One region of the Mesobacillus sp. ABV4_180 genome, then DNA from elsewhere that is predicted to be linked to it. Evidence: predicted binding sites of a transcription regulator. Region 1 holds the regulator's gene; each other region holds the start of a gene.
The links. Region 1 encodes Rex, which represses fermentation and respiration genes when NADH is low (regulators of the CRP and FNR family bind a similar motif). Its sites were predicted from a motif close to TTGTGAAATATTTCACAA; they were not measured.
Positions count from the first base shown of each region.

Region 2: ACXAEA_RS17540 (YwiC-like family protein) is a predicted target of Rex. The motif match lies at 6,253-6,270, and genes of this name have one in related genera.
Region 3: ACXAEA_RS02215 (cytochrome C) is a predicted target of Rex. The motif match lies at 5,853-5,870, and genes of this name have one in related genera.

Region 1 covers NZ_JBSWTJ010000001.1:49,662-56,624, reverse strand. Annotated here, with positions in the region: gene tsaB (tRNA (adenosine(37)-N6)-threonylcarbamoyltransferase complex dimerization subunit type 1 TsaB) at 1-258, shown strand, start outside; gene rimI (ribosomal protein S18-alanine N-acetyltransferase) at 272-721, shown strand; gene tsaD (tRNA (adenosine(37)-N6)-threonylcarbamoyltransferase complex transferase subunit TsaD) at 721-1,755, shown strand; gene ACXAEA_RS00225 (ABC-F family ATP-binding cassette domain-containing protein) at 2,969-4,897, opposite strand; gene moaC (cyclic pyranopterin monophosphate synthase MoaC) at 5,052-5,546, shown strand; gene ACXAEA_RS00215 (redox-sensing transcriptional repressor Rex) at 5,574-6,230, shown strand; partial or broken gene ACXAEA_RS00210 (YdiK family protein) at 6,257-6,456, opposite strand; gene ACXAEA_RS00205 (lysostaphin resistance A-like protein) at 6,460-6,963, opposite strand, start outside.
Region 2 covers NZ_JBSWTJ010000001.1:3,419,287-3,426,249, forward strand. Annotated here, with positions in the region: gene ACXAEA_RS17510 (carbamoyl phosphate synthase small subunit) at 1-221, opposite strand, end outside; gene ACXAEA_RS17515 (acetylornithine transaminase) at 300-1,454, opposite strand; gene argB (acetylglutamate kinase) at 1,451-2,224, opposite strand; gene argJ (bifunctional ornithine acetyltransferase/N-acetylglutamate synthase) at 2,238-3,473, opposite strand; gene argC (N-acetyl-gamma-glutamyl-phosphate reductase) at 3,485-4,615, opposite strand; gene ACXAEA_RS17535 (Crp/Fnr family transcriptional regulator) at 4,762-5,436, shown strand; gene ACXAEA_RS17540 (YwiC-like family protein) at 5,479-6,195, opposite strand; gene mobB (molybdopterin-guanine dinucleotide biosynthesis protein B) at 6,400-6,915, opposite strand; gene ACXAEA_RS17550 (molybdopterin molybdotransferase MoeA) at 6,912-6,963, opposite strand, start outside.
Region 3 covers NZ_JBSWTJ010000001.1:414,670-421,632, forward strand. Annotated here, with positions in the region: gene ACXAEA_RS02185 (FixH family protein) at 1-30, opposite strand, end outside; gene ACXAEA_RS02190 (ABC transporter ATP-binding protein) at 27-701, opposite strand; gene ACXAEA_RS02195 (ABC transporter permease) at 698-1,495, opposite strand; gene nosD (nitrous oxide reductase family maturation protein NosD) at 1,459-2,793, opposite strand; gene ACXAEA_RS02205 (hypothetical protein) at 2,796-3,365, opposite strand; gene nosZ (Sec-dependent nitrous-oxide reductase) at 3,450-5,321, opposite strand; gene ACXAEA_RS02215 (cytochrome C) at 5,341-5,790, opposite strand; gene ACXAEA_RS02220 (hypothetical protein) at 6,098-6,433, shown strand; gene bshB2 (bacillithiol biosynthesis deacetylase BshB2) at 6,460-6,963, opposite strand, start outside.

The DNA of each region.
Region 1 (6,963 bases):
ATGCAAAAATTGAACGAAATGGACAGCAAGGTTTTATTCATGAGCAATGATTTGCATTTGCACGAAAAAGTGATTAAGGAAGGTCTTGGTGAGAAAGCAATTTTTGCTGCAATTACTGAGCACAACCCAAGGCCGGCTGAACTGGCATTATTGGGACGGGACAAGGAGAGTGTCGATCTCCACACATTCGTCCCTAACTATATCCGTCTGGCTGAAGCTGAGGCTAATTGGTTAAAGGCACAGGAGAATAATAAATAAGTGGGAAGAGAAGATGAATAAGACGATAACTTTCCGGAATATGACGGTTGATGACCTGGATGATGTGATGGAGGTAGAGGTTAATTCCTTTGCTACTCCTTGGAGCAGGGAAGCTTTTTTCAATGAATTGACGAAGAACCAGTTTGCCCACTATCTTGTTGTGGAAGTGGACCATAAGGTGGTTGGTTATTGTGGTGTATGGATCATCGTGGATGAAGCCCATATCACGAATATCGCGATTTTGCCGAATTTCCGGGGGCTGAAGCTTGGAGATGCCCTTATGGATAAGATTATGGAGCTTGCCCGGAGTTTAGGTGCATTGAGGGTGACACTGGAAGTAAGAGTGAGCAACGAACGGGCACAGAATCTATACCGCAAGTTTGGATTCGAAGCTGGCGCGTTAAGGAAGCAGTATTATACAGACAATATGGAAGACGCTTTAGTAATGTGGGTGAATTTATAATGACAACAAAAGACCAAATAATAATGGGAATCGAGACAAGCTGTGATGAAACGGCTGTTGCGATTGTTAAAAATGGACGGGAAATCCTTGCGAATGTTGTGGCCTCCCAGATTGAAAGCCACAAACGTTTTGGCGGGGTCGTTCCGGAGATTGCCTCAAGGCACCATGTGGAACAGATCACAGTCGTTTTGGAAGAAGCTCTTGCACAGGCAGGTATTGAAATTAAAGATTTGGACGCGATTGCAGTTACAGAAGGTCCAGGACTGGTAGGGGCATTATTGATCGGTGTAAATTCAGCAAAAGCATTGGCATTTGCCAATAACATACCTCTTGTTGGTGTCCATCATATTGCCGGCCATATTTATGCGAACCGTCTTGTAACCGAAATGAATTTCCCGCTGATTTCACTTGTCGTGTCAGGAGGCCATACTGAACTTGTTTATATGAAGGAGCATGGCCATTTCGAAGTCATTGGTGAGACACGTGATGATGCAGCAGGGGAAGCATATGACAAAGTTGCAAGGACACTGCATCTTCCATATCCGGGCGGCCCGCATATCGACAGGCTGGCTCATGAAGGGAAGGCAACGATTGATCTGCCCCGCGCATGGCTAGAGGAAGGCTCCTATGATTTCAGCTTCAGCGGTTTGAAATCGGCTGTGATCAATGTTGTGCATAATGCACAGCAGCGTGGCGAAGAAATCGTACCTGAAGAGCTAGCAGCAAGCTTCCAGGCAAGCGTTATCGATGTACTTGTAACTAAAACGCTTAAGGCAGTGAAGGAATATGGTGTAAAACAAGTTCTTCTTGCAGGCGGAGTTGCGGCAAACAAAGGTTTGAGAGAGACGTTATCAACAGTATTTGCTGATTTAGATGTGGAAATAGTCATTCCTCCGCTGTCATTATGCACAGACAACGCCGCAATGATTGCTGCTGCTGGCAGTGTGTTATATGAAAAAGGTCACCGAGCTGATTTAACGTTGAATGGAAACCCTGGTCTGGAGATAACTATCCACAACGAAAGTAGGAAGTAAAAAAATATTTGTCAGACTCTTCTGTGGATATGTTCACGGAATTGGGGCTAATCTGTGTATAATGTGGATAAAAAAAGCTTTTTTTGTGGATAATGTGGAAAACCCTATGGATAAGCTATAAATCAATATTTAATATGTGAATAAGTATGTGAACAAAAAGTCCCGATTTTGAATCGGGACTTTTTTGCTGTGCATAAGCTGGTTTACTTGTACTAGTGAATCAAGTTTTTTACATGACGGTTACATAAGGACGAAGCTTGTGCCCGTCAACCAGAAAAGATACGCATGACGGTCACATAAGAACGAAACTTGTGCCCCTCAAGCAGAAAAGATACGCATGACGGTCACATGAAGAGGAAACTTGTACCCGTCAACCAGAAAAGTATCGCATGAAGGTCACATAAGGGCGAAACTTGTGCCCGTCAACCAGAAAGGATAGGCATGACGGTCACATGAAAACAAAACTCGTGCCCGTCAACCAGAAAAGATACGCATGACGGTTACATAAGGACGAAGCTTGTGCCCGTCAACCAGAAAAGATACGCATGACGGTCACATAAGAACGAAACTTGTGCCCCTCAAGCAGAAAAGATACGCATGACGGTCACATGAAGAGGAAACTTGTACCCGTCAACCAGAAAAGTATCGCATGAAGGTCACATAAGGGCGAAACTTGTGCCCGTCAACCAGAAAGGATAGGCATGACGGTCACATGAAAACAAAACTCGTGCCCGTCAACCAGAAAAGATACGCATGACGGTTACATAAGGACGAAGCTTGTGCCCGTCAACCAGAAAAGATACGCATGACGGTTACATAAGGACGAAGCTTGTGCCCGTCAACCAGAAAAGATACGCATGACGGTCACATAAGGGCGAAACTTGTGCCCCTCAAGCAGAAAAGATACGCATGACGGTCACATGAAGAGGAAACTTGTGCCCGTCAACCAGAAAAGATACGCATGACGGTCACATAAGGGCGAAACTTGTGCCCGTCAACCAGAAAAGTATCGCATAACGGTCACATGAAAACGAAACTTGTGCCCGTCAACCAGATAAGATTCGCATGACGGTCACATAAATAGGAAACTTGTGCCCGTCAACCAGAAAAGTATCGCATAACGGTCACATGAAGACAAAACTTGTGCCCTTAATCAAAGCGAGATAATTAAAAAAACCAGGCACTTCATTCTTGCGCCCGGCTTCTTCAATTTCTATGCCAGCTCTGTCCACTCTTCCATCAGTTCATCGAGTTTCTCTTTCATGGCTTCGATTTTATTATTGATTTCAGTTGTTTTTTCGTGATTATGGAAGATATCAGGATCACAAAGCAATTCTTCGTATTCTGCAACTTCCAATTCGAGCGTTTCAATGGTTGCTTCGACTTCTTCCATCCGGCGTTTGCGCTGGCGCTCTAATTTCTTTGCTTCTTTATCCTGCTGGTAGGAGGATTTATCCTGTTTGGCTGACTCTGCTATGCTGCCAGTTGCTTTGGCTGCCTGTTCGGCGAGTGCCTTCAGTTCTTCCTGCTCCAACTTCTTCTCAAGGTAATAATCGTAATCCCCAAGATATTCGGTAGCACCTGCACGGTCGAGTTCGATGACTTTTGTGGAAATCCTGTTGATAAAATAACGGTCATGCGAAACGAAAAGGATCGTGCCCGGATAATCGATCAGGGCATTTTCAAGGACTTCCTTACTGTCGAGGTCCAGATGGTTCGTTGGTTCGTCCAGGATCAAGAAGTTGGATTTTTGCAGCATCAGCTTTGCAAGTGCCAAACGAGCCTTTTCGCCGCCGCTCAGGGTTGAGACGATTTTAAGGACATCATCACCTGAGAAGAGGAAATTCCCAAGGACAGTCCGGATTTCTTTTTCCTGTTTCAAAGGGTACTCATCCCAAAGTTCATTCAAAACCTTTTTATTGGAGCTGAGTTCGGCCTGTTCTTGATCGTAGTAGCCAATCGAGACGTTGGAACCGTACTGGATACTCCCTGCAATCCTAGGCAATTTTTCAACGATCGTCTTCAGTAATGTAGACTTTCCCACACCATTCGGACCGACAAGTGCAGTGCTATCGCCGCGTGAAAGGTTAAATGTGATATTTTCGGAAACGGCTTCGTTTCTGTAGCCTACAGCAAGTGAATCAGCCTTAAGGACGTCATTGCCGCTCTGCCGTTCGATTTGAAAGCTGAAGGAAGCGGATTTTTCATCGCCTAATGGCCTGTCCATCCTGTCGATCTTCTCAAGCTGCTTGCGGCGGCTCTGGGCACGTTTGGTCGTGGAGGCACGCGCGAGATTCCGCTGGATAAAATCCTGCAGCTTGGCAATCTCATCCTGTTGTTTCTCATACAATTTAAGGTCACGCTCATAATTTTCCGCTTTCTGATCCAAATAAGAGCTATAATTGCCCGGAAACTTCATCAGCTGATGGCGCGAAATTTCATATACCTGGTTGACGACTTTATCAAGAAAGTAGCGGTCATGGGAAACGATCAGGATCGCCCCGTCATACCCCTGCAAATATTGCTCAAGCCAGGAGAGCGTATCAATGTCCAAATGGTTTGTCGGCTCGTCCAGGATCAGGATATCCGGACGGGTCAACAGCAGCTTTGCCAGGGCGAGCCTGGTTTTCTGTCCGCCGCTTAGAGTTGAGATTTTTGTGGAATAATCAAAAGAATGGAAGTTCAGGCCGTGCAGCACGGAACGAATATCCGCTTCATATTGATAGCCGCCCTTTTCCTTGAATTGCACCTGCAGAAGATCATATTCTTTCAGGACTCGCTCGTATTCGGTATTGTTCGACAGGATGTCAGGATCCGACATTTTTTCTTCCAAGTTGCGCAGATTCTTTTCCATCCTGTGCAGGTGCTCAAAAACGGACAGCATTTCATCCCAAATGCTTTTCTCTGACTCCAGTCCGGTATTCTGGGCTAAATAGCCAATAGACGTACCTTTAGGGCGGATGATTTCTCCTCCGTCATGTGATTCGTAGCCGGCGATGATTTTCAGCAGGGTGGATTTGCCTGCGCCGTTACGGCCGACTAGTGCAACTCTGTCACGGGTCTGTATTTCAAACTTTATATTCGATAAAATAAGATCAGCAGCAAAATATTTTGATAGCTGATTAACCTGTAATAATATCATTATTTTTTCACCTCTATTGCCTTAGAAATAGTGTAACCCATTACTATAGGCACGGCAATATATGCGATTGATCATTGTATTTGTGAACATAGAAACAAAGTTCACACACAAGTTTGTGAAAATAGTGTATCATTTGGATGAGAGGAGCTTGAACATGGCAGAATTTACGCATTTTAATGATGAAGGCAGAGCGAAAATGGTCGATGTCAGCGACAAACCTGAGACGGTCCGCACGGCATTAGCCCATTCAAGCATAACCGTGAATGAGGATATATATGTAAGGATAACTGAAAATAAAATGAAAAAAGGGGATGTACTGGCAGTTGCACAGGTAGCTGGCATTATGGCGGCGAAAAAGACGTCTGAAATCATCCCGATGTGCCACCCGCTTCCATTAACAGGCATTGACCTTTCGTTCGATTGGGAGCAAAATGGAAGTGACTATATTTTAAACATCTCAGCATCTGTAAAAACGAAAGGGAATACAGGTGTAGAAATGGAAGCGTTAACAGCAGCTTCAGCATGTGCGCTGACTGTTTATGATATGTGTAAGGCCGTCGACAAAGGCATGGTGATCGGCAAGACGTATTTAGTCGAAAAAACCGGCGGGAAAAACGGCGATTTTAAGAGAGAAGAGAAGCTGAAGTAGAAATTCGGACAGGGTGGAGGATGGAGAATGACGAACGATGCTATGAAGATTCCGCAGGCAACCGCAAAACGTTTGCCGCTGTATTACCGATTCTTATTGAACTTGCATTCTTCAGGAAAGCAAAGGGTATCATCTGCAGAGTTAAGTGAAGCGGTAAAAGTAGATTCAGCGACAATCAGAAGGGATTTTTCCTACTTTGGGGCATTGGGTAAAAAGGGATACGGCTACAATGTGAATTACCTGCTGACCTTTTTCAGGAAGACATTGGATCAGGATGAACTTACGAAAGTAGCCTTGATCGGTGTCGGTAATCTGGGAACGGCGTTCTTGAATTATAATTTTTCGAAGAACAACAATACGAAAATCGAAATTGCTTTCGATGTCGATCCTGGTAAGGTAGGTACACAAATCGGCGACGTACGGGTCTTCCATATGGATGACCTGGATAAAGTAGTTGTCGAGGAAGGCATTCAGGTTGCGATCCTGACTGTTCCATCAGCTGTAGCGCAGCCGATTACGGACCGATTGGTGCAAGCGAATATTAAGGGGATCCTGAACTTCACGCCTGCCAGGCTGAATGTGCCATCTTCAATCAGAATTCACCATATAGACCTGGCTGTTGAACTGCAATCATTGATTTATTTCCTGAAACATTATCCGACAGACAGTGAAATCGCAGAATAAAAAAAAGCTCCTTCGTGATGAAGGGGCTATTTTTTCTGGATTTGCTTCAATTTGAAATGGAACAGGATCATCCGGATGCCCGAACCAAAGTCGAAAGGGCAAGCGCGACGAGGAGATAGGAGAAAAATCCCCAGCCTGACTCGTTCACATTCTGGATCGCGAAATAGGTGAATAAGGTGCCTAACAAGATGTAGACAATGCCTGAAAATAAAGGCGATTGCTTCATAACTTAAAATCCCCCAATAAAGCTTTGAATTTTCTCTGCTTCTTTTATCATTCTCTCAATGTCTTCCCGGAATACGGATTGAAGCAGGACAACCATTGTATTCATTGTAACGTGGGCGATGATCGGAACGATGATCCGCTTTGTTTTTACATAAAGAAATGCAAAGGTGAAGCCCATCGCTGAGTATAAGATCACGTGCTCCGGCTCAAAATGCGCCAGGGCGAAGATCACGGAGCTGATCAGCGCGGCAAAAAAGAAGTTCATTTTCTTATGAAGGCTGCCGAAGATGATTTTCCGGAAGACGATCTCTTCTAAAATCGGACCGATGATCGAACTGACCAGGATAACTATAGGGAAGTTCTCAATCAGTTTAATGATCTCCTGTGTATTTTCGGAACCCATTTCGATGCCGATCATATTTTCAATACTGCCGGCAATCGATTGGGCGAATAGAGCGAGAAACACACCGGCAATTGCCCAGGCAGCAGAGCTTGCCGGCGTAGCCGC
Region 2 (6,963 bases), 3.4 Mb from region 1:
TTCTTGCTTTCAAAATCCTTTTCATTTATTCCATAGTTGCCAATCAGTGGATATGTGAACACGATAATTTGATTTTTGTATGAAGGATCGGTCAGGACCTCCTGATAACCTGTCATTCCTGTAAAAAATACAATTTCTCCGGCAATTCCTTCTTCAGCAAGCGAACCATGCAATTGCCCCTGAAATGTCTTGCCATCAGCAAGATGCAAATATCCTTTCACCAGACACCCCTCCAACAATTGAATATTTATTTATACCAACTAATTTTTATGCATTAACTTTTAAAAAATATACAGCTATTATGCTGTGACTGTAGATTTTCTTATCGTTTCTTTCATTATACTAACAGCCTGTTTAAGTTCTTCAGCACTAACATTCAGCGGTGGAAGCAGCCTGATCACCTTATCTCCTGCAGGCAATGCAATCAGCCCTGATTTCCTAAACTGTGCGAGAAGAGGCTGGGCAGCAACAGTAAGTTCGATTCCCGCCATCATTCCAAGGCCCCTGATTTCTTTTACTGCTTCCAAACTGCCAAGTTCCTTATTGAGCAGTTCAAACAAGAAACTCCCTTTGGCGGATACCCCGTTTAAAAATTCCTCGTTAAAAATGAGGTCCATAACCGTTGAAGCTGCGGCTGTACTGATAGGATTTCCGCCGAATGTTGAACCATGGCTTCCAGGTCCGAAAAATTCGCCAAGTTCAGCTTTGCCAACGGCAGCTCCTATCGGAAGTCCATTTCCCAGCCCTTTTGCCACCGTGATCACATCGGGTTCAATACCAAAATGCTGAAATGCAAAAGGTTTCCCCGTGCGCCCGATTCCCGTCTGGATTTCATCAATTATTAGCAGAACGCCACTTTCAGCACATAATCTTGCTGCTTCTTTAATAAATTCGGGATTCACAACATGGATTCCGCCTTCTCCCTGGACAATCTCGAGCATTACGGCGGCGGTATCACAATCAATTTCATCTTTAAGTGCTTCTAAATCATTGAATGGCAAGTGTACAAATGTTTCAAGCATGATCCCAAATCCCTGCTTGATTTTTTCCTGCCCGGTCGCCGCCATGCCTGCAAATGTCCTGCCGTGGAAGGATTGTAGAAACGTGATGATTTTTTTTCGGCCGGTAGCTTTTCTAGCCAGTTTGATAGCTGCTTCGTTTGCCTCAGCGCCACTGTTTGAAAAAAACACTAAATCCAGTTCAGATGCTTCTGCGAGCTTTTTCGAAGCTTCTTCCTGGATGTTCTGAGGGAATAAATTCGATACATGCCAGAATAGCTCGAGCTGGTTCTTAACTGCCTGCTCCACTGGGGCAGGACGATGGCCTAAATTACAGACACCGATTCCAGAGGTAAAATCCAGGTATTGTCGTCCATCCTTACCAAAAATGAAAACTCCCTCTGCTTTCTCAGGTTCGATTTCCCATCTCGCATAGGTAGGGAATAAATTGCTCATTGTATAACCCCTTCTTTTGCGGCAATCGCGGTACCGTGCCAGCAGTTATTTTTATAGAAATGTTTTTTGCCAGAAATGATCATTACCGTCTTAACTCCTGCTGCCGTAGCTGACAATGCAGAGTTCACCTTTGGAACCATTCCGCCATAGATGCTTCCCTCAGTAATATAGCTTTCTATTTCACTATCAGTAATTTTGCTGATGAGTTCGCCATTGATCTGAATACCGTTCACATTTGTTACAAAAGCGCAACGTTCTGCCTTTAGTGCTTTTGCTATGGAAGCCGCAGCATAATCTCCATTGATATTCAGCCTGCTGCCATCCTCTCCTATGCCAATAGGTGTAATGACGGGAATATAGCCATTGCTGATTAACATCTTTATTAGCTCAGTATTCACTGTGTTAATCGTTCCAACGTATCCCAGCTTCTGCTTATCGATATAGTCAGACTGAAGGCAAAGTGCGTCGCTGCCACTGATGCCCAGCGCATTGAAGCCCTGCTTGTTCAGCAGGCTGCATAGCTGCCTGTTCGTCTGTCCTGACAATACCATTTCCACGATTTCCATTGTCTTCACACACGTCACTCTCAGTCCATCTTTGAAATTCGCAGGGATTCCAAATAGTTCAAGCATGGAATTGATTGCCGGCCCGCCTCCGTGAACGATGATTGGATCATACCCATCCTCCATCAATTCTTTAAGGCTGCTGAAAAAATTGTCACTAAGCTCCTCTAATACACTTCCCCCACATTTAATGACTACTGGTTTCAACGGATCCGCCCCTTTAAGTCCGATAGCTTGCGTTTATTTTCACATAATCATAGGATAGGTCACAACCCCAGGCCATTCCTTCTCCTTCTCCCAAATGGAGATTAACGAAAATTTCCACCTTGTCATTCATCAGGTACTCTCTCGCAATTTCTTCATCGAAAGCAATGGGTGTACTTCCTTTCAGAATGGCAATTTCGCCAAGGGAGATGTCGACTGTTTTTGGATTTACCGTCGCCTGGCTTTGCCCGATTGCCCCGATGATCCTTCCCCAGTTTGCATCAGCCCCGTAAACCGCAGTCTTCACCAAGTTCGAACCTGCAATCTGTTTTCCTATTATCCGGGCCTCATCATCAGACATTGCTCCGGATACGGATATTTCAATCAGTTTAGTAGCTCCTTCCCCATCTCTTGCGATTTGCTTCGCGAGGCTTGCACAGCTTCCTTTCAAAAGTTCTAAAAAAACTGGCCATTCAGGATGCTTGCGGGTCAGCGGTTGATTCCCGGCAGAGCCATTTGCCATTACAAGGACCATATCGTTTGTTGACGTATCGCCATCGACAGTGATTTGGTTGAAGGTCGTGTTGGTTACTTCTTTTAACGCAGAAGTCAGGTCGTCACTTGATATATTTGCATCTGTTGTTAAAAAACCGAGCATCGTTGCCATATTCGGATGAATCATGCCGGAACCCTTTGCTGCTCCTCCGACCGACACTGTCACTCCATCAATCTCAGCGGAATAACACGAGTGTTTCATGACAATATCGGTTGTCAGGATCGCTGTTTGGAAATCCACTGCATCTTCGGCACCATTCCCGACAGCAAGCTTTTGTATTCCTGCTTCAATTTTCTCCATTTGCATGTATTCCCCGATGACTCCCGTAGATGCTACCGCCACATGATGTTCTGCTACTCCTAATTTCGCAGCTGCCAGCGTGCGCATTTTCAGTGCATCCCGATACCCCTGCTCACCTGTGCATGCATTCGCACATGCGCTATTAACGACAATGGCCTTGAGAATTCCCTCATGGGCAATGCTTTCCTGTGTAACGACCAATGGGGCAGCCTGGAAATGGCTTGTCGTATACACTGCAGCACTGCTTGCCGGTGCCTCGCTAACAATCAATCCTAAATCAAGCTTGTTATAACGCAATCCTGCGTGAGTTCCGCCGCACTTGAATCCCTTTGGGGTCAATATCCCGCCATCTGGAATTTCTCTGATCAACTTCTGGTCTGTCAAAGCCTGGTACATATTATCCTCCTTTATGGATACAGGGGAATCATTTCAAGTCCCGCCGTTTCCTCCAATCCAAACATGATATTGGCGTTCTGGACTGCCTGCCCTGCAGCGCCTTTCATTAAATTATCGATGACCGAAACAATGGTCAGCCTGCCAGTCCTGCTGTCTGCATGCAAGCCGATATCGCAATAATTCGACCCTTTCACCTCTTTGATTGCCGGGAAACCCCCTTGCTTCCTGATTCTTACAAAGGGGTGTTGTAAATACGTTTCTTCATACAAATCCAGCAATCTCGAAGTATCCCAATCTTCTTTTAAATCCACATACATTGTCGCCATGATGCCTCTCGTAACCGGAATCAAATGTGTACTAAAGGTTATCTTCAACTCTTCACCATTCCAAAGACTTAATTGCTGTTCAATCTCAGGAATATGCTGGTGCTCATTCACTTTGTAAATTTTGAAATTTTCATTCAACTCAGCGTACAAAGTGCCCATCGAGGGAGACCTGCCTGCGCCGGACACACCAGATTTTGCATCAATAATGATGCTTTTCGGATCAACTAGTTTTTCAGTAAGGACTGGGGCCAGCCCGAGTAGTGCTGCAGTTGGATAGCAGCCTGGATTAGCCAGAAGGCTTGCATTTGCAATCTGTTCCCTGTTCCATTCGCTAAGTCCATATACCGCTTCACCCAGAATTGAGTTGGCAACCGGCTCATGCTTATACCATTTTTTATAAGCATTAGCTTCTTTTAATCTCAAATCTCCCGATAAATCAATGACTTTGATGTTCTTTTTAAAAAATGATGCAGCGAGTTTTCCAGAGACCTTAGAGGGGGTTGCAAGAAAAACAACGTCTGCTGCCTCAGAGATTTTATCAGGATCAATCTTGGTGAGGACTTTGTCAAAAATTCCTGTCAAATGAGGATACTCTTCAGACACAGGTTTTTCTTCCCTTGTTGTATGGATTGAATGAATAGTGAAATATGGATGATTGGCGAGGATACGAATCAGCTCTCCCCCCCATATCCTGTGGTGCCAATGATAGCTGCCTTCACTTTTTTCCTCCTTCCACCTTATGCATAAATAACCATAAAAATTTATAAATATTAATAAAGTTCTTTTTATTATAAAAACTAAAATATGAAAAGGCAATAAAAATTATTAACAATATGTGAACATTTCACAATTTCATTGCTGCTTTAAAATGCTTTACAATATAATAATATTAAAATCATATACGCAAGGGAGTATATGCATTCCCTTTATAAGGTGGTATTTACATGCTTGGCGCAACAATCATGTCACCCAATTTGAACATGCTTTTCGAAAAGGTTCATAGAATTAAGAAAATCGAAAAGGGGAGTTTTCTCTTTGAAGAAGGAAATACCGCAAATGAGCTATATATTATTCAAAGCGGGAAATTCCAGGTCAGCAAAATGGTGCCAGATGGACGTGAATTGGCGATCCGGATGTGCTCGTCCGGTGAATTGGTTGGGGAACTTTCCTTATTCAGTCCTGCCTCCAATCATGTACTGAATGCCAGAGCCTCTGAAAGTGGAACTGTGGCGGTAATCCAAAAAGATAAACTCGAGGATGAAATCACGAAGGACAACAGACTAGCGCTTGAACTTGTTAAATGGCTGTCCCTTCAGCACCGCAAGTCGCAAACAAGGTTCAGGGATCTCGTCCTTCATGGAAAAAAAGGAGCACTTTACTCTACACTGATCCGTATGGCAAACAGCTATGGTGTTGATACAGATGAAGGAATTAAAATCAATGTATCCCTTACGAACCAGGAGCTCGCAAACTTTTGCGGCACTTCACGAGAAGTCGTCAACAGGCTATTAAGCGAATTGAGAAAGAATGAAATCATTTCAATCGATAGAGGCTTCATTACCATTCATGCAATCAAACAGCTAAAAAGAGAAATAGACTGTGAGAACTGTCCGGTAGAAATTTGTAATATTGAATAGATATATATAAGCCGTCAGCTATGTGTGCTGGCGGCTTACTTATTATAAAATCGGAAATAGCATGATGATGAAAAAAAGGACGGCATTTACAATTTCATATATTCCTACCTGCATGACTGACAAATGTCTGCCATAAAAGGCTACGGATCTTAACAGGCTTGGAATGGCTGCCAGGGCGACGGCCATCTCTCCGGCTGCAAGCCACAGAACTGGCACAAGCAGATGGTATGACCAGGAAATCCATTTGAAGCTGGCATTCTTTTTTTCCCGGATCATGGTTTTCACATAAAAAGTACTTCCGGTGAAAAATAAGATTGAAGCTGCAAATACCAGCACCGCATTTTCATTCACTTCCCCGGCCGGCAAGTAGCTGCTAGCCAGTCCTGCAATGGCGAAAACAATGATGGCACTTAAATCGTTCATAAGCTCCCTATCCTGATTTTTTGCTGAAAAATAGGCATTGACCATGAAAAATGGAATCATCGATATACCGAAGTAAACGATGGAAGGAGTCGTGAACAGCGGAACCATCAAAAATAATAGGGCTGGAACCATATAAATAAGTACCCATTTTCGATAGAATGGGATCTTCTTTTTCTTGAACATCAATAGTAGTGGATACGTTCCCAAATATAAAAATAGCCACCCTATGAAAAACGGGATATGCTGCCAGATCATTTCACTTGCCGCCGCTCCAAGCCAGAACGGGATGATCAGCATCGCCCAGGCACCGTGCTGTTTTGGCATAAATAACTTCATGATTCAACACTCCCTTCTATTTCATACCCTTACTATATAGCAGTGTTGTATCAAAATAAGTGAAACACATCACATTTTTTGCCCTCTGGAATTCAGTTGACACTGAACTGTCAAAAAAACAGAGAAGAGGCTGAATCAAAAGCGATTCAGCCTTTTTTCCGAATTGATGTTTCAAGTGGATTAATTAAATGTATTATATTATTCCTAATCTAGCTTGTTTAGATAATCTAAAATCCAATTAACTCCGTGCGTTTCAGCAGAGTGGAAAACAGGTATATCCAGATGGATCAGCTTTTGAACTAGCTCTTGTTTCCTGGTAAAAATGACTTTGATATTCGGCAATTTTCCCAATAGCTCCAGGTCATCCTCATCTCGCAGAATGACTGCCTTCGGATAATGTTCATTCTTGTACCCTTCTATTAGGATCACATCCGGCTTGAAGCATGACAGCATTTCGATCTCATCAGCAAGAGACCAATGTCCATTTTCAGCCTGAATCACGATCCTGCCTTCCCCTTCTACAAGCGATACAGCTGCTCCCGCCTTGATATGCCGGCTTGAATCTTTTGATTCCAGGATATCAGGCTTTCCTCCATGTCCATGGTGTTTGATTGTCGCGACCTTTAGTCCCAAGGTGGAAAGCCGCTCAATCAGTTTCAGGCTTAGCGTTGTTTTCCCGCTGTTCTGGTAACCTGCAATTTGGAACAGGGCCGGCTTCACCAAGGCCAATCACTGCCAACATGGTCTTCAAGCATCAGAACTTCCACT
Region 3 (6,963 bases), 370 kb from region 1:
TAACACGAGTAATCCCGCCAATTTTTTCATTTTTCAATACCCTCCAGCTTCTGGGATTTTAAAAATTCATTAACTGTGTATTTGGAGATCGTTCCATTGTCTAAAAATGCAACATGAGTACAAATCTGCTTAATTTCATCCATGTGATGGGAGGAAAGAAGGATTGTTTTTCCTGACAAGGAACTGAGCACCTCTAAAATTTCCTTCCGTCCCATTGGATCAATGCCGCTTGTTGGTTCATCAAGAATCAAAATGTCAGAATCCTGATAAAGAGTAATAGCCAATCCCAACCGCTGCAGCATTCCTTTGGAATAACCTTTAATCGCCATGTTTCGTTCTTCCCAAAGGACCACAGACCGGAGGAGCTTTTCCATTTTTTCAGAATTGGCCCTTCCATTACCTGCTTGGGCGAAAAATAACATGTTTTCGTAACCCGTCAAAGATGGATACAACATGAACTTCTCCGGCAAATAGGCTATTTCGTTTTTCCACCGCTTACTATTTTTCCGATTCATGCCATTTACCGTTATTTCGCCTTTTCTGATCGGAATCAGGCCAAGCAAACTATTGATAAATGTTGACTTCCCGGCACCGTTTCTTCCTACAAGCGCACAGATCTCATTTTTTTCAATTGATAGGTCTATATCTTTTAAGACTTCTTTATTGCCATAGGACTGTGTTAAACCTGAAACGCTGATCATTCAAACCCCTCCTTGCGATGGAGCAGGATAGAACTGATAAATGAGACAATCATCCAGAACAAAAAGCTTGCTCCAAGGAAGACGCCTGGCTGCAGCCACATGAAAGACTTTAATAGGCGTGACATGTGACCAAATGAGTAAATTCCCAGCCCTGTCTCTAAATACATTCTCACTGCCTGAATTGGATTCAGGAAGTAGGCGAGGGAAAACAGCTTTACATTTTCATGTGTTACATCTTTCATGAATGAGAGCAAAGCAAAATCATGCAGAAAAAAGAAGTAGAACCAGACTATGATGGAAAGACCTGCAATTTGCATCCTTGAACGGCTAATACTGCCAATAAGGGTACCCATCTGGATAAAAATAACCACCAATACCGAGATTGCCAGGATAAAGATAAAATAGGTTACGATATCTGTTGAATAATATATTTTCAATGGTACTAGGTACAGGAAGAACCAGAATAAAACAGGACCTAGAAGCACTAAATGCAGTCCAAGACTTTTTTTAACGAGGAATGCCATAAAGTGATCCTGCCTTGTCAAAAGCATGACAAGTGTTTTCTGCTCTTTTTCCTGGTAAACAGAAAATGCACCCATGAACAGACATAAGATTGGGATGAAATAAACAAGCGTGTCGAAAAGATTGATAAGCAGGATATAAAAGCCTTGATCATAGGAAAGAGCGGATGACCTTACTAGCAAAAGGACAGAAACAAGCATAATGGTCCCGATTGCGAGCCAAAGCCCTTTGCCTCTTATATTTTCCTTCCATTCCTTCCAAATGTAATGCATAACAATTGTCTCCTTTTTACGAAGATTGCCGCAATCAAGACGGCGATTGCCATCATGGCTGGAAAGGAGAATTTACTTTTCTCCCTGCCCATCTGAGGATGGTGATCCTCAAACATTACCTTTTCGTTATCCAGCAGCTGATTCATTGTTTCATAAACTTTTATTGCCGGGCTTTTCAGGAAAAGGTAGACAAGTTCCTGCTCTTCAATCAGTTGATAGAGTGAGGATTTATAGATAGCGGAACTGTCGCCAATGCCATCCTGGTCAAGATCGAGCAAAGGGAAGGAGCTGCCCCAGTGATTGCCTAATCCCTTATAGCTCCACTCATTTCTGCCAGTTCCGCCAAGCGTCACAGCCGGTATTGTATTTTCATCGATTGTATTGCCGGAAAACACCTGCTCATTTGAACTGGCCCAAAGTTCGATTCCTATTTGGTTTTGGGAAATATTATTATTTCGAATCGAATTTCTTGTAGATTGATCTATATATAACCCTCTTTGGTTCATGTAGAAAGTGTTGTTCTCGATATCATTCTCGTTTGCTGATAACACCAGCACTCCGAAGGAACGGTGTCCATAATTAAAGATAAATTGATTGTTTGTTAGCTTTAGATGGCTGGAGTGCATGATGGCCGCTCCACCTGTATTAAATGTGAATATGTTGTTTTTAAATTCGTTGCGGTCTGAATACATGTAATGCAGACCGTAACGTGTTTTGGTTATCTCATTGCCTATTGCCTTGTTATCATTTGCATAATCGAAGAACATTCCGTCTCTTGTTCCTTCGATAAAGTTATTCTTTAATAGATTGCCATTTGAGTAATAAATGTGGAGGCCATTTCCCTGGGCAGCGATTTCTCCCTTTCCAAGCCCAATAATCCGAACATTTTCAATCCTGTTGTTATGCGCTTTGCTTAAATAAACTCCGTGAAAGGATTGTTCAATGCTGATGTTCCTTATGATGTTTCTATCTGTATAGATCTTGATCGCTGCGTATTCTTCAGAGCTGTTTCGGTCCATTCCGCTTTTTCTTATAGCGAGGCCTGCCACAGTGACACCAGGGGCACGCACAGAAATAACATTCCCTTTGCCATCCCCTGAAATGACAGTCCCATTCTTGCCGATAAGGGTCAGTGGCTTATCAATCACGATATTGCCGTTATATATCCTATTTTCAAGCTCGATTATGGCGCCGTCTTTGGCTGAATCAATGACGGCCTGCAGGTTTTCTGCTGCCGTCCCTTGTTCCGGAATCGTCATAACGGAAAAGAGCAAGAGCAGCCAAAGAATTTTTTTCATGGTCAACGATCCCTCCAGAGGGGAATGAGAATCAGGATGAATGCTGCTAATACCAAATAAGAACCCAGTCCAAGATAGCTGTTTGTGATGAAGTTTGCGAGCGTGTTTTCGCCAAGGATTGGCGGGACAAATGGTTCTACCTTTATTGGTGCTGTCGGGCTTAAATCTGTTCCAAAGTCATGAAGCCAGCGCCGCAGGTCCCAAACACCAAGCAATCCGCCAATTGTAAAAGTTCCAATCAGGATATAGAGAAGCTTTTTACTTCTTAGGATGGCAGTAAGGAGTGTGAGTGCGGCTAATCCGCCAATCAAGTACTTAAGATAACTGAGCTCAGGGAAGTTTTCTTCACTGAAGCCCTTCATTCCAATATAGTGGTTAAGCCCATTGACAATATCAATTTCGCCTTGCAATTGATCTGGATACACAATGATGTTCAACCCTTCAGGATATTGGGGAGCAAAAAACTCCATTCCCCACCATGGGAAAAATATGGATGCTGCTATTAATACAGCTGCAGCAGCAATCAATCCGGAAGAGAGAATAGAGAGTTTTTTTCCAGCCAAAGGAATCACGCCCTTTCTATTTACAGGATTTAAAAGGGGAGAGGGCATCAACATCAGAGGATGATACCCTTCACCTGTTTTCATTTGGAATTATTAAGGCTTTACAAGGAAGTACCCGGTCATTTCCTGATGCAGCGCTGAGCAGAAGTTCGTGCAGTAAATCGGGAATGTTCCTGCTTTATCGGCTGTAAATTCTACTGTATTTGTCTGTCCAGGCTGTACTTCAATATTTAAGTCGTAACCATTGATTGCGAAGCCGTGCGTAATGTCCTGGTCAAAATCAATATTTGTCAGGTGGATAAAGACTTTATCTCCTTTTTTGACTTCGATTTGGTCAGGCCTTTTCGCTTTTGAATCGAAAATGAACTTTGAGCGCATGGCGATTCCGTACACATGGACTTCGTTGCCTTTGCGTTCGATTCGTGTTTCTTCCTGACTATAAACTGCATCTGGGTTTTTCTCATCCTTTGGGTAGACTGTGATGGTCTTGATTTTGTCTGCCTTGATCATTTGTGCATAGTGTGGTTCAGGGTTTACAGGGGCAGACTGGATGACTTCCATCTTGTCGCCGCGCAAGTCGATAAGCTGCATCGATTCAGGATGGGAAGGCCCGACAGATAGATAGCTATCTTTCGCAATTTTGTTTAAGGCAATGATGTATTTTCCATCAGGTGCGACTGTGTCGCCTTCAGCTGCTACAGAGTGTCCAGGTGAGTACTGTACAGGAACCCGGTCTAATGTTTCGCCTGTTTTAGGATCCCATTTAACAATTTCAGATGAGATGAACATGGTGGTGTAGGCTAATCCTTTGTCATCGAACTGGGTGTGAAGCGGTCCCAATGCGTTTTCAGGGTTAACTTCTCTTTCCATGACTGATTCATATTTGATGATTGGAATTCCGTTGCGTTCTCCTGCAAAGTCTTTGTTTTCAATCGCTTTAAACGCTTTTTCAAAAGAAAACACGGTCATCGCCGGCGCTAATTTTCCGGATGCAATGAAGTGCTTGCCATCTGGAGTGACATCGACACCATGCGGCGATTTAGCCACAGGCACTAAATAGATTCCGCCCTTATGCTTTTCAGGGAAGATCATTTTCTGTCCTGTCACTTCATCATACTGTCCGTCCTTGACCATCTTCTCGAGCTCTTTCCAGTTGAACAGGACGATGAAGTCGCGGTCTGCCTGTGAAGCATTGATTTCTAGATTCGTTGTAGCTTCTTCTGTGTTATACGTGGTCATGACTGCCCAATCCTTAGATTCCTTTTTCCCTGCATCCGATAAGTCATAGGACCATGGCGGAAGAGCGACCTGATAGGCAATGTTCAATTTTTCATTCTTCTCATCGAATGTGACAGCGGACATCACTCCGCGGTATTTATCGCTATATTCGTCCAATGGAGCATATTCTCTGCCGATCGGTACCGCAAACCGGGTTGGAAGGAACATATATTCAGTGTTTTCAGTAACGAACGCTGCACAGTGAGGACCGCTCGTATTCGGAACATTGATGATATCACGCACTGTGAACGTTTCGAGGTTCATGACAGCAGCACGGCTGTTCCCGACGTCGGTCGCAAACATGTATTTGCCGTCATAGTCCCCATTTGTCTCAGAAAATGCCGGGTGATGGAGGTCTCCCCAGGTAAACCCGCCCATCATTTCTTTTGAGTGGTTATCAAAACCGTATCCTGTTGCTGAATCTGGGCTGAATACCGGTACCGTCCTGATATGCCTCATGGAAGGGACGCCATAAATGAACATCTGCCCTGAGTGACCGCCTGATGCAAATAGATAATACTCATCCTTTTCACCAAATGGTACATATACCTTTTCTGCACTTGACTTGTTTTTGCTGCTGTCCGCAATGGCTTCATTTCGGTTCCCAGGTGAAAAATCAGCGAATAAAACTGTTGCGGCCAGGAGCCCGGTTGCAAGTCCAGAGGCAATTGGAATCCATTTTTTCATCAACCTTGCACCACCTTATTTATTTTTTGGAAGCTTCCTCAAGAATCTTTACCACTTCGGAAATCTCTTGCTCTGATAGTGGATTACCGCCGATGACACCTGACATTACAGCAGAGGTTGGCTCTTTTAAAAACTGGTCGATTGGCTTTCCATGTTTGCCCTCTACATTTTCAAATGCCTTTGATAGATCCGGTCCGGTAGCTCCGCCGGTGAGGTTTAATGAGGAAACCGAATGACACCCAAGGCAGCCTTTTGCCTTAAGGATGTTATCGTCAGCAGATACAGTCTGAGCAGCCTGGTCCTCGTCATTTTCTTGCTTGCTGTCACTTGCTGGTTTGGATTGTTCCTTTTCTGGTTTTGCCACCTCGGTTGGGTTATCATTACTGCTGCCTGCAACCTCAAAGGCTATATAACCAAGCCCGAGGCCGAGCAGAGCGCTGATGACAAAACTAATCAAAGCTTTTTGCATCACTTTCTTACCCCCTTTAAGTGTTTTTCACTAATTATCGTAACTTGATGAAAAGATCAGAAGTGTGATGAGCTTCACACAATAGTTCCATAATTGTGAAAGGTATTTGAACGGGATGTGTCTAAAATATGAAGGAGGTGTTGGCGCTTACATTTAGAGAATCAATGAAATTATAAGTGCAGAAAAGTGGTTTTAGATGCGCACCTTTCTTTTAGTTGTCTAAAGGGTGAATGAAAAGTAATGGGTTTTTGTGATAATATTAGAGGGAAATAGCTGAAAATTAAAAAAATATAGAGGAAGTGATCTCTTGTTTCTTAAGAAGAAGAGATGGGTGTTTATTCTTGCCCCAATTATTTTAATAGGCTGTCTTTATTCCTATGATGCTAGTTTAGAAGTGTATACGAATAAAAAAGACGGGGTACTCGTCTATAAGGATAAAGAATTCCAGCGCGGCTATGATAGTTATCAAAAATATTATTTGAATGGAGAAAAAAACTTCGAGCTCGACCGGTTGATCGGCAAGACAAATAACAGCAAATTCCTTGGTTTCAAAGAGTCTGTTTGGAAAATCAAAGGGAAACCGGAGCAGGAAGTTGTGTTTGTAAAGGGATTGATGGTTGAAGGAATATATGAGCGGAAATGAAAAATCCACCCTAAAAGGTGGATTGATCAGGAAAACTTATACGTCCAGAAGCGTTCGTTATTGATCCAGGCCATTGTCTTAGGATCTTTTTCCTTCAGCTTATCAGCCATTTCAGCAAGCATCAGTTCCGTCTGGGAGCGGTGTGCCTTGATTGCTTCAAGCTTGATGTCCGCAACAGCGCTGATATCATGGACGATATCCGGCTCTCCCAGCTCTTCGACGCAATTTCTTGAGAATGCGACGCAGTGCAGCTTCGGTCTGTCAGCTTCGGGGATTTTTCCAACGGCGCTCACCACTGCTGCACCTGTTGCCTCATGGTCCGGGTGGACGGAGTACCCAGGATAGAAGGTGATGACGAGTGAAGGATTCAATTCGGTAATCAGTGAGGACATAAGATTGCTTAGCATATTCTCATCCTCGAACTCGACCGTCTTGTCACGGAAACCTAGCATGCGCAAATCATTAATCCCAAGTGCGTGTGCTGCTGCCTTTAATTCCTGTTCCCGGATTGCAGGCAGCGTTTCGCGGTT